Regions from separate parts of the Paenibacillus sp. GM1FR genome, predicted to be linked through region 4. Evidence: riboswitches for the same ligand, from Rfam matches in the RefSeq annotation. Region 4 holds a riboswitch; each other region holds the start of a gene.
The links. A riboswitch is a leader RNA that binds a small molecule or an ion and turns the genes downstream of it on or off. The one in region 4 is predicted to bind thiamine pyrophosphate.

Region 1 (3,146 bases), on a different contig from region 4:
CCGCGACTTTGCTCCACAACGTGTAACCAAACCACAAGATAAATACGGGGGACAAGGCGATCAGCGGGATGGTCTGACTAATTACAATGAAGGGATATAGGGCCTTTTCAATCGACCGGTTCATATGCATGCCTGTTGCCAGCGTAATTCCAGTCACTATGGACAAGCCAAAACCAACAATAACCTCCATAAAGGTAGCAGGCAGATGGATGGTCAACAGCAGACGACGATGTTCAACCAGTGAGCCTATGATGGCCGTGGGTGCAGGAATGATGAAGGAGGGCACCCAACCCATACGCACACTCACTTCCCAGATCGCCAGTAATAAGAACATGAGCATAATAAACAAACCATATTGGGAAAACCAGTTCGAGAGCCACTTCGAACACCACGTCCAGACGCTAACCTCAGCTCTATCATTTTGCATGCAATTGTTCCTCCAGTTGTTGCCTCATCTGCACGAGAGCCGGTTCGTAGATCATGTCCGAATGCCTTGGGCGTGGTAAAGGAACCGTCATCTCCCGCAACTGCTGACCTTGCCCCCCTGGAGTTAACAGAATGATACGGTCACTTAACAGCAGGGCTTCTTCAATGTCATGTGTAATGAACATCACGGTTTGGCCAAAGCCCTCCCACAGCTCGAGCAACCAGCGATGCATTTCTCGTTTGGTTAAGGCGTCGAGTGCACCGAAGGGTTCATCCAGCAACATGAGCTGCCCGCCTGTAAGCAAGGTACGAAGCAATGCGACCCGCTGCCGCATGCCGCCGGATAACTCATCTGGATAGGCCTGCTCATAACCGGACAAGCCGAACCTTGCCAATCCTGCGATGATATCGGCTCGTAGTTTGTCCTTGTCCTGTCGGCCTGGTGCAAGCTCGGCAGGTAGCATGCAGTTCTCCATGACGGTACGCCAGGATAACAGCAGATCTTTCTGCGGCATATAGGCGATTCGTCCGAGCCGTTGTCCTTGCGGTACACCAGCTATATCGATGATGCCAACGGTTGGCTCATGCAAGCCTGCGAGCAGCTTGAAGAGTGTGCTTTTACCTGACCCGCTGGAGCCAATGAGCGAGACAAATTCTCCTTGTTGGACCTGAAGCGACACATTGGCGAGCACGGGTGAATCCTTTTTTTCAGGAAAAGCGAAGCTAACGTTCTCAATGGTTACATGGTTGTTCATCTGATCCTCACCCCCTTGATGTCAGACTGCTGGAATAACAACGGCATCCTATACTCTGCAAAAGGAACAAAAAAAGACCCACCCATTTCCGGAGAAATGAGTGGGTCTGTAAGTTAAATCAGCAATTTATCTTCACATACATGAGAAAATTCCGCTTACTAAAAGGCCGCTCCACTTCCCTCCGCTGGTATGATCCAGATCAGGTTCAAAGGGTCCGAATAGTCATATTCGTCTCAGCCGCAAGGCTCCCCTAGTGCAAAAGTTCAAGATATGCAGTTGTCTGTTCAGCATATATCACTTGAACATGAACTGTAAAGAGGCAGCATGATGGAATTCTTGAGATGAACTTGGAGTCAGACCCGAACAACTGAACAATTTACCTGGGCTCCCTAACCCGATATAATAGGGGTGGCGCATATTGGCCGGATCACAAAATGCAGGTGGGATTGTTCTCCCTCCTAGGCAGAATGGGGACCCGAGTTGAAAACGTTCAAAAAAGTATATATTGAGATCACGAGTATCTGCAATCTGGCATGCAGCTTCTGTCCGCAGACACAGCGTGCCAAAGGATTCATTGACCCTGAAGTCTTCAACAATATACTGGATCAAGTTAAACCACACACCAATCATATTTATCTACATGTCAAAGGCGAACCCTTGTTGCATCCCAAAATAGATTTGTTGCTCGATTCCGCACATGAGAAGGGACTCAAGGTGAACATTACAACGAATGGTACACTGCTGCCCAAGACTCAGCATAAATTGCTTGGCAAACCAGCGCTGCGGCAGATGAATTTCTCTCTGCACAGTTTCGATGGGCATGAAGGTTCAACAGACCGTGACGGATACCTGCGTCATATTTTGTCCTTTGTACACGAGGCCGTTAAGCACAATGTCATCATCTCATTCCGACTTTGGAATCTGACGCAGGATAACTTCACAAATGCTCAGATGAATCGAAATCGGGAGACCCTTGAAGTATTGGAACGTGAATTCAATCTGGATTTCCGCATTGAGGAAAAAGTGGTTCCAGGCAGTGGGGTCAAAATTGCCCCGAATGTATACCTGAATCAGGACCATGAGTTCCAGTGGCCAAGTCTGGATGCACCTGAAGATGACGGTAAAGGCTTTTGCCATGCACTTCGCGGTCAGGCAGCTGTGCTTGTAGATGGAACGGTGGTTCCATGCTGTCTCGATGGCGAGGGTGTGATTAACCTGGGTAATGTGCACGAGAAGTCATTCTCGGAGATTATTGAGGGTGAGCGAGCGAACAATCTGGTATATGGCTTCTCCAAACGCGAAGCTGTAGAAGAGTTGTGTCGAAAGTGCGGTTATCGTCAGAGATTCGGAGCCTAGAATATATAAATTCACTTAAAAACGAACCTACCGAAAATATTTTTTTCGGTAGGTTCGTTTTGTCTTTATTGCGAAATTATTTAGATAATAAGAATTGAAATCAATTCAGGATAACAACTTTTTTGTAAAATCATAGTTTATTAATCTTGTTTTTATGAATTTGCATGGTATTATTATCCTATTGATTAGGAGGTGTATTAGTTCTAAAGATTCATATATTAGTGGATTTACCAACCAGAAGCCTACTGAGGAGTGTGTTTTAGTTTTGAATTCAAAATGGAAAAAGTTTAATCACAAACTATCGTTAATGCTTTCTACGTCTCTGATTGTTTCTATGTTATCTATCAATTTATCTGTATCGGCAGAAGTGGCTACATCTAAAACTTCTTTTACTGATATTGATAATTCGTATGCCAAAACGGAAATAACCAAATTAGTAGAACAAGGAATACTCACAGGATTTACTGATGGGACATTTAAACCTTCCGATTCGGTAACACGAGCTCAATTAGCAAAAATTATGGTCGGTGCGCTTAATTTAAAGCCTGATAATGTCGAAGCAAGTCAATTCAGAGATGTAAAGGAAGATCAATGGTATGCCGGATATGT
Region 2 (3,146 bases), on a different contig from region 4:
TCGCTATAAAGAGAATAACCGCCACAATGGGCGGCCATACACTTTTGAAATAGGCAGGCATTAGCGATACTTCTCCGTCAGGGTATCCATGCTGAAGCCGGTAGGGCTATGGGCGATTTTGATCTGGGAGATGATGCTTGGGCTGCCAGCCTCCACGAGTACCTCGTGCATTTTACGGACAACTTCCAGCAGTTCCTCTAGTTCCCCCTCCATCGTGGTGTCGAGCGCGTTCACCTGATATTTCAGGCCGGATTGCTGAATAACTTCAATGGCGCGATCAACGTAAGGATAAGAGTTCTCGCCATTTGGCGTTTTCGGGATAACCTGAATGCTAAGTAGTGTGCTTGCCATGAGAGATCACGGCTCCTTTCGTGATATATAAAATGAACTAATGACTGTTACACTTGCCACTTCGATGACAGAATAACCTTCCAATCGCTGTTATCCCCAGATTTTTTTGATTCCCTTTCTCTAAAGGGAAAATCCGGTGATAGCGTATGCTTCCGATGCAGCTTTCTTTCAGAAAGCTTTTAGGCGACCGCTTCGCTTTTTCACGTTATTTCTGTCCTCTCCGTCCTCGTGTAAAATTTAAGTTCGTTTTATATGAGAAATTTTATTGGGGTAAAAACTCGTTTGTATATGCCTTGCTCACATCGATCTGTTCATCCAGCAGTTTTTTGCTAAACATCCAGTCAGTGTAGTTTTGCCATACTTTCTGCTTTTGCTCACCCCAGCGCGGGGCGTCATCTGTGTACTTGGGACTAAGCCATTTCTGGCTTGCCAGCACCAATTCCTTATCCAGATCCGGTACGGCCTTGATCAGAATGTTCGCTGCGTCTTCGGGATGATCAATCGCATATTGATACCCCTCGGAAGTGGCTTTCAGGAATGCTTTCACCAACTCAGGGTCGTTTTGGATCGTCTGCTCGTTTGTTACGAGGACAGGTGTGTAATAATCCAGTGCATCTGAATAATCCTTCACATATAACATGTCGATCGGTTCCCCGCGCAGTTCGGCTTCAATACCTGTCCAGGCGTAGAAAATCCACGCGAAATCAATGTCCCGTTTCACTGCGGTGAAAAAGTCAGCATCACCCATGTTAATGTTTTTCACTTTGGATACATCGGCGCCGTCGCCTTCCATAATGGATTGCATCACGGCTTCTTCGACTGGGGAACCCCAACCGCCATAGGTTTTGCCTTCAAAATCTTTCGGTGACTTGATATTCCGATCCGCCGGAGCGGCGAACCCGGATGTATTATGCTGAATAACTGCTGCAATGGAGACGAGTGGAACACCCTGTGTGCGGGCTTGAGTTACACTCTCCTGATAACTTACGCCAAAAGGCACTTCATTCGATGCAACCATCGTATCTGCGCCACCGGCACCTGGTTGTACAATCTCCACGTTCAAGCCTTCGGCCTTGTAAAAACCTTGATCTACAGCTGCATAAAGGCCTGTATGATTCGTATTTGGTGTCCAGTCGAGCACCACTTTAATATCTTTCAGGGCGGCAGTGTCACCTTCGTTGCTGCTTTCCGTATTTGTGCCGCCGTTCTGCCCAGCTGGGGCAGCTTCTTTGCCACCACATGCGGCTACAGTTACCATAAGCACGCATAAGAGCAACAATCCCATCGTTTTACGCCATTTCATCTGTGGTTCTCTCCTTCGGTATGTCCGGCCGATTGGCACGGGGTACTCCTTGGCTTCATATCCAATCATCTTGCATAAATCGACAGATTTATACCAGTTGAGATCCGGATGACGTTATTTTTGAACAAGTAAAACGTCCATCGATGTCATTCAAGGAAGCCAGACCGCGTTTAGCGGCAGTTTTTCTTGCAATATCAGGAAGGTGATGCTTCCAGTCTTATACTTTCTGATAGTAACAAAAAAAGCGCCCCGTATTCCGGGACGCGTGCAGGCGTTAGAGAGGTGGCGTTCAGCCATAGGGCTGTGCCATTTCGATATACTCCGATTCCTACGCTGGCATGATCCAGATCAGGTCTAAGGGTTAGTATCTTGGTGGGATACACTCTCAGCCGGCCAATTCCGACTCCCCTGGGAAACTATGAAGTTACGGGCATTACTAGGTGTAATTATAGGCCAGCGGGTGGAACGTGTCCAGTCATGAACTGGATAGGGACACGTATAAGTTATCAAACAGGCCGTTATACATATGTATAACAGCCTGCTTGGATGTGTTATTTTCAATAATTATCGTGGCGAATCATATAAGGCAATCTGACTGAGTGCAAAAGCATCGGATTTTGGGTCATAACCTACCTGTTTCTGAGTGGTTTCCAGATTCAATCGTTTAAACCGATTATTCGAGATCCCATGCAGTATGGTGAAGGGTTCCAGATCGGTAGTTGTAATTGCTTTGAACATCAAATCACACAAGTCAGCCGGACTAATATACGCGCTCATATCCCTTGCCTCCAGCACGGGTCCGTCCGGTTGAAAATCATCATATGCACCTATACGTATTGCTACACTTTGTAAACCTTCGGTATACGCAAAATAGGAAGCGAGCGATTCTCCAAAACATTTGCTAACCCCGTACAAATTCCGTGGGCGTGTGGGCATGTCCGGATAGACTTGAGCATCTATGGGATACCCCTCAATCGTCTGTGCACTGCTTGCAAGAATGACTCTTCGTACACCTTGGTCTTTAGCTGCACGGAATACATTAAATGTACCTTTGATATTGATGTCCAACAACGATTCATAAAATCCGGCATTCGGGGAAGGATCTCCCGCCAGATGTACAACCACATCCATGCCTTCGCAAGCACGCTGACAGGCTTCGGGGTCTGTCACATCCAGTGTCATGATCTCATGGCTTGTCCCTTGATACGTATGCAGTCTGTCGATATTCAAATCCGTAAGTCGCAGGTGAAATGTCTCTGACAAGTGTTGGGACAAGTCACGTCCAATTTTTCCGGCTGCGCCGGTAATTAAAATGTTCATGAAATCAGCTCCAATTCTTAGCGCTGGAAGAACTCAATCCATTCCTTTTCAGGTCCATAGATGAAGAAATAGCGGTAACCGTTAGGCAATGTAATAATCTCTCCATCGATAAATTCGGCTTCGGTGGCTTGGATGCGTTTGTACTCAGAATCGAGGTCATCCACGTGGATGG
Region 3 (3,146 bases), on a different contig from region 4:
GGACACTTTTGTTTGCAGCGGGGCTTCGCTCTGGGATGATTGATACATGAATGCCCCTCCTTTGAAGTTCAGTTGAAGATAACAACGACATGAAAAGAGAATTGCGTCGATTTCAGAGCCTGCTTCAGAGCGATATCTTAATGTAATATATCTTTATCGTATGTTCCCGTATAGTCAAAGTCAATTGATTGAGGGCATTTGTTACGCAATTGTTATATAGTTCTTAAGATATATGGGTAACATTACCTTAGTGTGTAAATTACAGGGGATTAAGTCTTATAAAAAGGAAAAATTTACACGTTGGCCTATTTTGATTTTGGCTCTTTTTGGTTTACAGATGAGACCGTTTCTCATATAATTTATGTAACCAAGTTTCATGTGATGAAACATGAGGAGGGCATTATGCCATGGAAGATCGCAAGTTAACCGTCCGGGCTGTGGAACGGGCGCTGGATATATTATTATGTTTTACCACACGCAGTGATCTGGGACTCACCGAAATTGCCAGCCAGATTGGCCTGCACAAAAGTACAGTGCACCGCTTGATGGCTACGCTGGAGGATCGAGGGTTCGTGATCCGCGATGCAGCAACAGAGAAGTACCGACTTGGCATCCGAATCTGGGAGCTGTCAGCTCATATGTCCCGCAGTGATGATCCCGCTATTCTGCTGTTGCCTGCGATGGAGCGACTGAGAGATCGATTGGGGGAGACCGTGAGTCTGTACCTGCGTGATGGGAGTGAACGGATTCGTATTCAGGCGGTGCAAAGTGATCAGGCGATCCGCCGAGTTGCTCCCGTTGGTGTTAGACTCCCGCTGTCTGTGGGGGCTTCCAGCAAAGTCCTGATGGCGTTTGCCACGGACGAGGATCGTGAAGAACTGATGAACGGGCCGGAATGGCCGGTGTTTATTGATCCGGCGGTGTATTTGGCGCAGATGGGAGATATCCGGGATAACGGATATGCGACGAGTTATGAGGAACGTGAGCCGGGAGCCGCCGCGGTATCTGTTCCGATTATGGATCGCAGAGGCAATATTGCAGCTGCCCTCTCGGTCTCAGGGCCTGTCAGCCGACTCTCGCAGGAGACATTGCATGAATACGCACCTGTGTTGAAGGATGCTGCTACGCAAATGGGGCTCATGTTATCCTGATGTTGAGTTAAGATTTTTCTCCAATTGGGTTGGTGTTCTGGAATATAAAGGTTGTTTTTATGTTCCGGTTGCGCTACTCTGTAATGGACGGCCCAACGGAGCCAGCTTCATTGAATATGAACGGCGGCTTATGTAAGCCGCAACTTATTAACGTTACTGGGGGAGTCCGAATTGTCCGGACTGAGACGGAATCGCATGAGATTCCGGACCCTTTGCACCTGATCTGGATCATACCAGCGTAGGGAAGTAATCGGCGATATGACCACAACCACCACATGATGTGACCCTTGTAGGGCTCCGTTAAGGAGCTGCATAAAGGTGCATTATTGGTGATGGACATAAAAGTCGGTTCCTTCGGGGACCGGCTTTTTTATATACAGGGAACGGGCGATATAGCGCGGATTCTATGGGCTTCTTTTTCACTAACCTGCAAAAGCGGGCTTGGATGAGGAGGGAAGTCTCATAGATCGATGATCTGTGGTGACCTCCGTCTGTTGTTAACTGTACATGAAAAGTGTCTCCCCTGGTCTGGTGTAGGATCGCTCTTTCTTCTCTGCATTGCGCATGATTTGGGACAGGTACGTAAGTGAGCTAATGACTATTCCAACCAAACAAGCGACGAATACTGAGGAGGAGACAAGCGAACATGAGTACAGGAAATCAAACGGGACAACAAGCGACGGAGCAGGGACATAACGATCAGCAGGTGGAAAAAGAAACAGGAGCGGCCGGACGGGTTCAGCCCTTTCCCGGTAGCCGCAAAGTCTACATTCAGGGCTCACGGCCGGACATTGCTGTACCGGAGCGTGAGATAGCCCTTCATGACACGAATACTCCCCAAGGAGTGGAGCATAACGAACCGCTGCGTGTCTACGATACGAGCGGCCCCATGACCGATCCCAAATTTCATGCGGATATCCGTGCAGGTCTGCCAGCCCTGCGCACTCGCTGGATCACAGAGCGTGGCGATGTCGAAACTTACCAAGGCCGTACAGTTAAACCGGAGGATAACGGACTGAAGCCCGGAGGGAAGAGAGCTGGCGCTGAAGAGTACCCCGGATTACGAGGCAAACCGCTGCGAGCACAGACAGGACGCTGTGTGACTCAGATGCACTACGCGAGGCAGGGAGTCATTACGGCAGAGATGGAGTTTGCCGCCATTCGTGAAGGCGTGGAACCGGAATTTGTGAGACAGGAGCTGGCGAGTGGACGGGCCATTCTGCCATCCAACATCAATCACCCGGAGAGTGAGCCGATGTTGATCGGTCGTCATTTTCATGTGAAGATCAATGCCAATATAGGCAACTCTTCTGTATCTTCCTCCATCGAGGAAGAGGTGGAGAAGATGACTTGGGCGGTACGCTGGGGATCGGATACGGTGATGGATCTGTCCACAGGCAAAAACATTCATACCACCCGGGAATGGATTATCCGCAATTCACCTGTGCCGATTGGTACGGTGCCGCTGTATCAGGCGCTGGAGAAGGTGAATGGCGAAGCGGAAGCGCTGACCTGGGAGTTGTACCGTGACACACTCATTGAGCAGGCAGAGCAGGGCGTGGACTACTTTACGATTCATGCAGGTGTACTGCTGCGTTATATCCCCATGACCGCCAAGCGAATGACAGGCATTGTGTCTCGGGGCGGTTCCATTATGGCAGCATGGTGTCTGGCGCATCATCAGGAGAATTTTTTGTACACCCATTTTGAAGAAATCTGCGAGATTATGAAAAGGTATGATGTGGCGTTTTCGCTGGGAGATGGACTTCGTCCAGGCAGTATCTACGATGCCAACGATGAAGCTCAGATGGCGGAACTGGCTACGCTCGGGGAACTGACGCAGATCGCATGGAAGCATGATGTGCAGGTGATGATCGAAGGTCCGGGTCACGTGCCGATGCATAAGATCAAGGAGAATGTGGACTTGCAGATGGAAATCTGTAAAGAAGCACCGTTCTACACACTTGGGCCGCTAACGACCGACATTGCGCCAGG
Region 4 (3,146 bases):
GGAATGGACACCTAAGGTCCGTTATGGATATCTGGATCAGCACACGAAGCTTACCCCAGGCAAAACTATTCGTGACGTTCTTAAGGATGCATTCCTTCCGTTGCTTGAATTAGAAAAAGAAATGATGAATATTACGGACCAGATGGCAGATGCAGATCCAGATAAGCTGGAACAGTTGCTGGAAGAGATGGGCGATATTCAGGAACAACTGGAGCAGGGCGACTTCTATCTGATTGACGTAAAAGTAGAAGAGATGGCCAATGGTCTTGGTTTGTCCGCAATTGGTCTTGATCGGGATGTCGCAGCTCTAAGTGGTGGACAACGTACCAAGGTGCTTCTTGCCAAGCTTCTGCTCGAGAAACCTACAGCTCTTTTGCTGGATGAGCCGACCAACTATCTGGATGTAGAGCACATTGAATGGTTGTCACGTTACCTGAAGGACTACCCGCACGCATTTCTTCTAATCTCCCATGATACGGAATTCATGAATGAAGTCGTAAATGTCATTTATCATTTGGAGTTTGCCAAATTAACGCGATATGCAGCGAACTATAACAAGTTCCTGGAGATGGCCGATATGAATAAAGCTCAGCATATTGATGCGTACGAGAAGCAGCAAGAGTACATCAAGAAGCAGGAAGATTTCATTCAGCGTAACAAGGCACGTGCTTCCACTTCAGGTCGAGCGAAGAGCCGGGAGAAGCAGCTGGACAAGATTGATCGAATTGATCGTCCAGATGAAGCGGCCAAACCAACGTTCAAATTCAAGGATGCCCGCGCGAGCAGCAAAACGGTCTTTGAGGGTATTGATTTTGAAATTGGATATACGTATCCTTTGCTACCTAAAATGACAATGACGATTGAACGTGGTGAGAAAATTGCCATCGTAGGCTGTAATGGTGTGGGTAAATCGACACTGCTGAAGACGATCTTGGGAAGAATATCTCCACTCAGTGGAAAAACCTTTTTGGGAGATTATCTCGAAACGGCATATTTTGAGCAGGAAGTTCGTGCTGGGAATATCACGCCGATTGAGGATGTCTGGAATGAGTTTTCACATTTGACCCAGAATGAAGTCAGGGGTCATCTCGCTCGCTGTGGGTTGAAAAATGAGCACATTACCCGTCCGCTTAACATGCTGAGTGGTGGAGAGCAAGCCAAGGTTCGTTTATGCAAACTCTTGATGCGTGAAAGCAACTGGATTCTATTCGATGAGCCGACGAACCATTTGGATGTCACAGCTAAAGCTGAGTTACAGCGTGCCTTGCAAGAATTCAAGGGAACGGTGTTGCTGGTATCTCATGAACCTGATTTCTACGAGGGTTGGGTTACCAAAACATGGAATGTTGAAGAATGGTCTGAGAAAAATTAGACAATTCAAGCAACGCTAATAGAAATGAACGGTGACAAAAAAATCCTTCTATGGTAACATAGGCTACAACTTCATATGAACACTAGGGGGGCCGCACGATGTGGCTGAGATGGAAGAATGCGATTCCGGACCCTTTGCACCTGATCTGGATCATACCAGCGTAGGGAAGTGGCGAGCGCGTTTCAGTGAATGACGTGAGCAAACGGCAACTCAAAAGGATCTCAACCGTCTGCTTAGTAAATTGAAACATGCAGTTGCGTGTATAACGTTATGGCTATAAGGTCTATAGCTTTATTGCACGAAATGAACTGTATGTATCAGTCAGTCATCTGGTCCTATAATTAATACGCAGCCACTCCCCTACGGGAGTGGCTTTTTTGTGTTTTCATAGCATTCACGCATGGAAGGAGATGAAAAGTACGGTAATTTCTCATGTACGTGTACACGGATCATTTGAACTGCATGTTGTATCTACGGGTGTAGGGAATCAAGCATCTTTTGTAAAAGCTGCAAAGGACGTTTGGCCATGGGTGGACTACATCCATATACGAGAGAAACAACTCCCGTGGCAACAAAAGATCGGTTGGGCTGAAAGTCTGCGCGGTGTTGGCGTTCCATCTTGTCGCATCGTTATCAATGGTTCAGAGCTGCCTTCACAGAATGACATCTATGGCGGTGTACATTGGGGGCAAGATGCGATACGTAACTATAACCCTGCTGTTATAAGCAATGTGCAGCGACTTCGTCTGGGTGTATCTGTTCATTCAATCGATGAGGCAAAAATCGCTGAAGAACGGGGAGCCGATTACCTTTTCTTCGGGCATGTCTACTCAACCAACAGTAAGCCTGATCTTGAACCAAGAGGATTATATGCTCTGGCTGAAGTGTGCTCTGGTGTCTCCATTCCTGTCATGGCGATTGGGGGCATCGAACCGGGAAACATTCACGCTATTCGCTCTGCAGGCGCACAGGGAGTCGCTGTGATTTCGAATGTATGGGCGAGCGATTCCCCGGATCGGGCGGCTGCATTATTAAGGCAGGCTATCGTTGCTACAGAAAGTCTGAGCCGCTGAATCAAGGAGATGAGAGGATGAAAAAGATCATTACTGATAGACCGGATAAGATTCATGCAGAAACGATTATTGTAGGTGGAGGCGTTGTTGGATGTGCCATTGCGTATGAGCTTGCTTCCCGTGGACAGGATGTACTGCTGGTAGATCGTTCGGCGATTGCAGGAGGCACTTCTTGCGCAGCTGCTGGAATGCTGGCGGCAGACAGTGAGGATTTTGCTCATCCTTTGATGGCTAAGCTTGCCAGGCAGAGCAGGCAGTTACTTCATGAGCAAAAGGTACTAATGGCTACCCTCAGTGATGTAGAGGTTGGTCTGCAACGCCATGGATTCCTAACTCCTTTTCGTTCATACAGTGAATTAAGCAGCTATAAGAATAATCGGAAGTCTGCGTTGTCTGCTGATGAGGTGTGGTGGGATCGTTCCGTTGTGCAACAGGAGGCACCATGGCTTAACAGAGATACGTATGGAGCCTACTACAGACCTTACGAGAGTGAGATTCTTCCAGTCCATCTAACAAAGGCATATGCTGAATCCGCTCAAGTATTGGGAGCACAGGTTATGGAGGACATACAGGATATACGTGTGCAAGCAAACGAACACGGCGTGCAGGGGATCAACACATCGATCGGCGAGATGAGATGCAAACATGTCATTATAGCGGCTGGATTACAGAGTGAAGAGTTGATGAGACATGTGAATCTG

Region 1: linked by a shared signal. The riboswitch ahead of PAEAM_RS12165 (ABC transporter ATP-binding protein) and the one ahead of PAEAM_RS09995 (thiamine phosphate synthase) in region 4 are both predicted to bind thiamine pyrophosphate.
Region 2: linked by a shared signal. The riboswitch ahead of PAEAM_RS15530 (ABC transporter substrate-binding protein) and the one ahead of PAEAM_RS09995 (thiamine phosphate synthase) in region 4 are both predicted to bind thiamine pyrophosphate.
Region 3: linked by a shared signal. The riboswitch ahead of thiC (phosphomethylpyrimidine synthase ThiC) and the one ahead of PAEAM_RS09995 (thiamine phosphate synthase) in region 4 are both predicted to bind thiamine pyrophosphate.

The regions. Positions count from the first base shown of each region.
Region 1 covers NZ_MKZL01000012.1:92,346-95,491, reverse strand. Annotated here, with positions in the region: gene PAEAM_RS12170 (ABC transporter permease) at 1-427, opposite strand, end outside; gene PAEAM_RS12165 (ABC transporter ATP-binding protein) at 417-1,181, opposite strand; TPP riboswitch at 1,341-1,443, opposite strand; gene PAEAM_RS12160 (radical SAM/SPASM domain-containing protein) at 1,662-2,537, shown strand; gene PAEAM_RS12155 (S-layer homology domain-containing protein) at 2,803-3,146, shown strand, end outside.
Region 2 covers NZ_MKZL01000021.1:36,440-39,585, reverse strand. Annotated here, with positions in the region: gene PAEAM_RS15540 (ABC transporter permease) at 1-61, opposite strand, end outside; gene PAEAM_RS15535 (thiamine-binding protein) at 61-351, opposite strand; gene PAEAM_RS15530 (ABC transporter substrate-binding protein) at 614-1,654, opposite strand; TPP riboswitch at 1,962-2,074, opposite strand; gene PAEAM_RS15525 (NAD-dependent epimerase/dehydratase family protein) at 2,219-2,974, opposite strand; gene PAEAM_RS15520 (VOC family protein) at 2,992-3,146, opposite strand, start outside.
Region 3 covers NZ_MKZL01000007.1:59,235-62,380, reverse strand. Annotated here, with positions in the region: gene PAEAM_RS04360 (alpha/beta hydrolase) at 1-48, opposite strand, end outside; gene PAEAM_RS04355 (IclR family transcriptional regulator) at 408-1,151, shown strand; TPP riboswitch at 1,300-1,413, shown strand; gene thiC (phosphomethylpyrimidine synthase ThiC) at 1,798-3,146, shown strand, end outside.
Region 4 covers NZ_MKZL01000011.1:949,183-952,328, forward strand. Annotated here, with positions in the region: gene PAEAM_RS09990 (ABC-F family ATP-binding cassette domain-containing protein) at 1-1,372, shown strand, start outside; TPP riboswitch at 1,447-1,556, shown strand; gene PAEAM_RS09995 (thiamine phosphate synthase) at 1,783-2,445, shown strand; gene thiO (glycine oxidase ThiO) at 2,463-3,146, shown strand, end outside.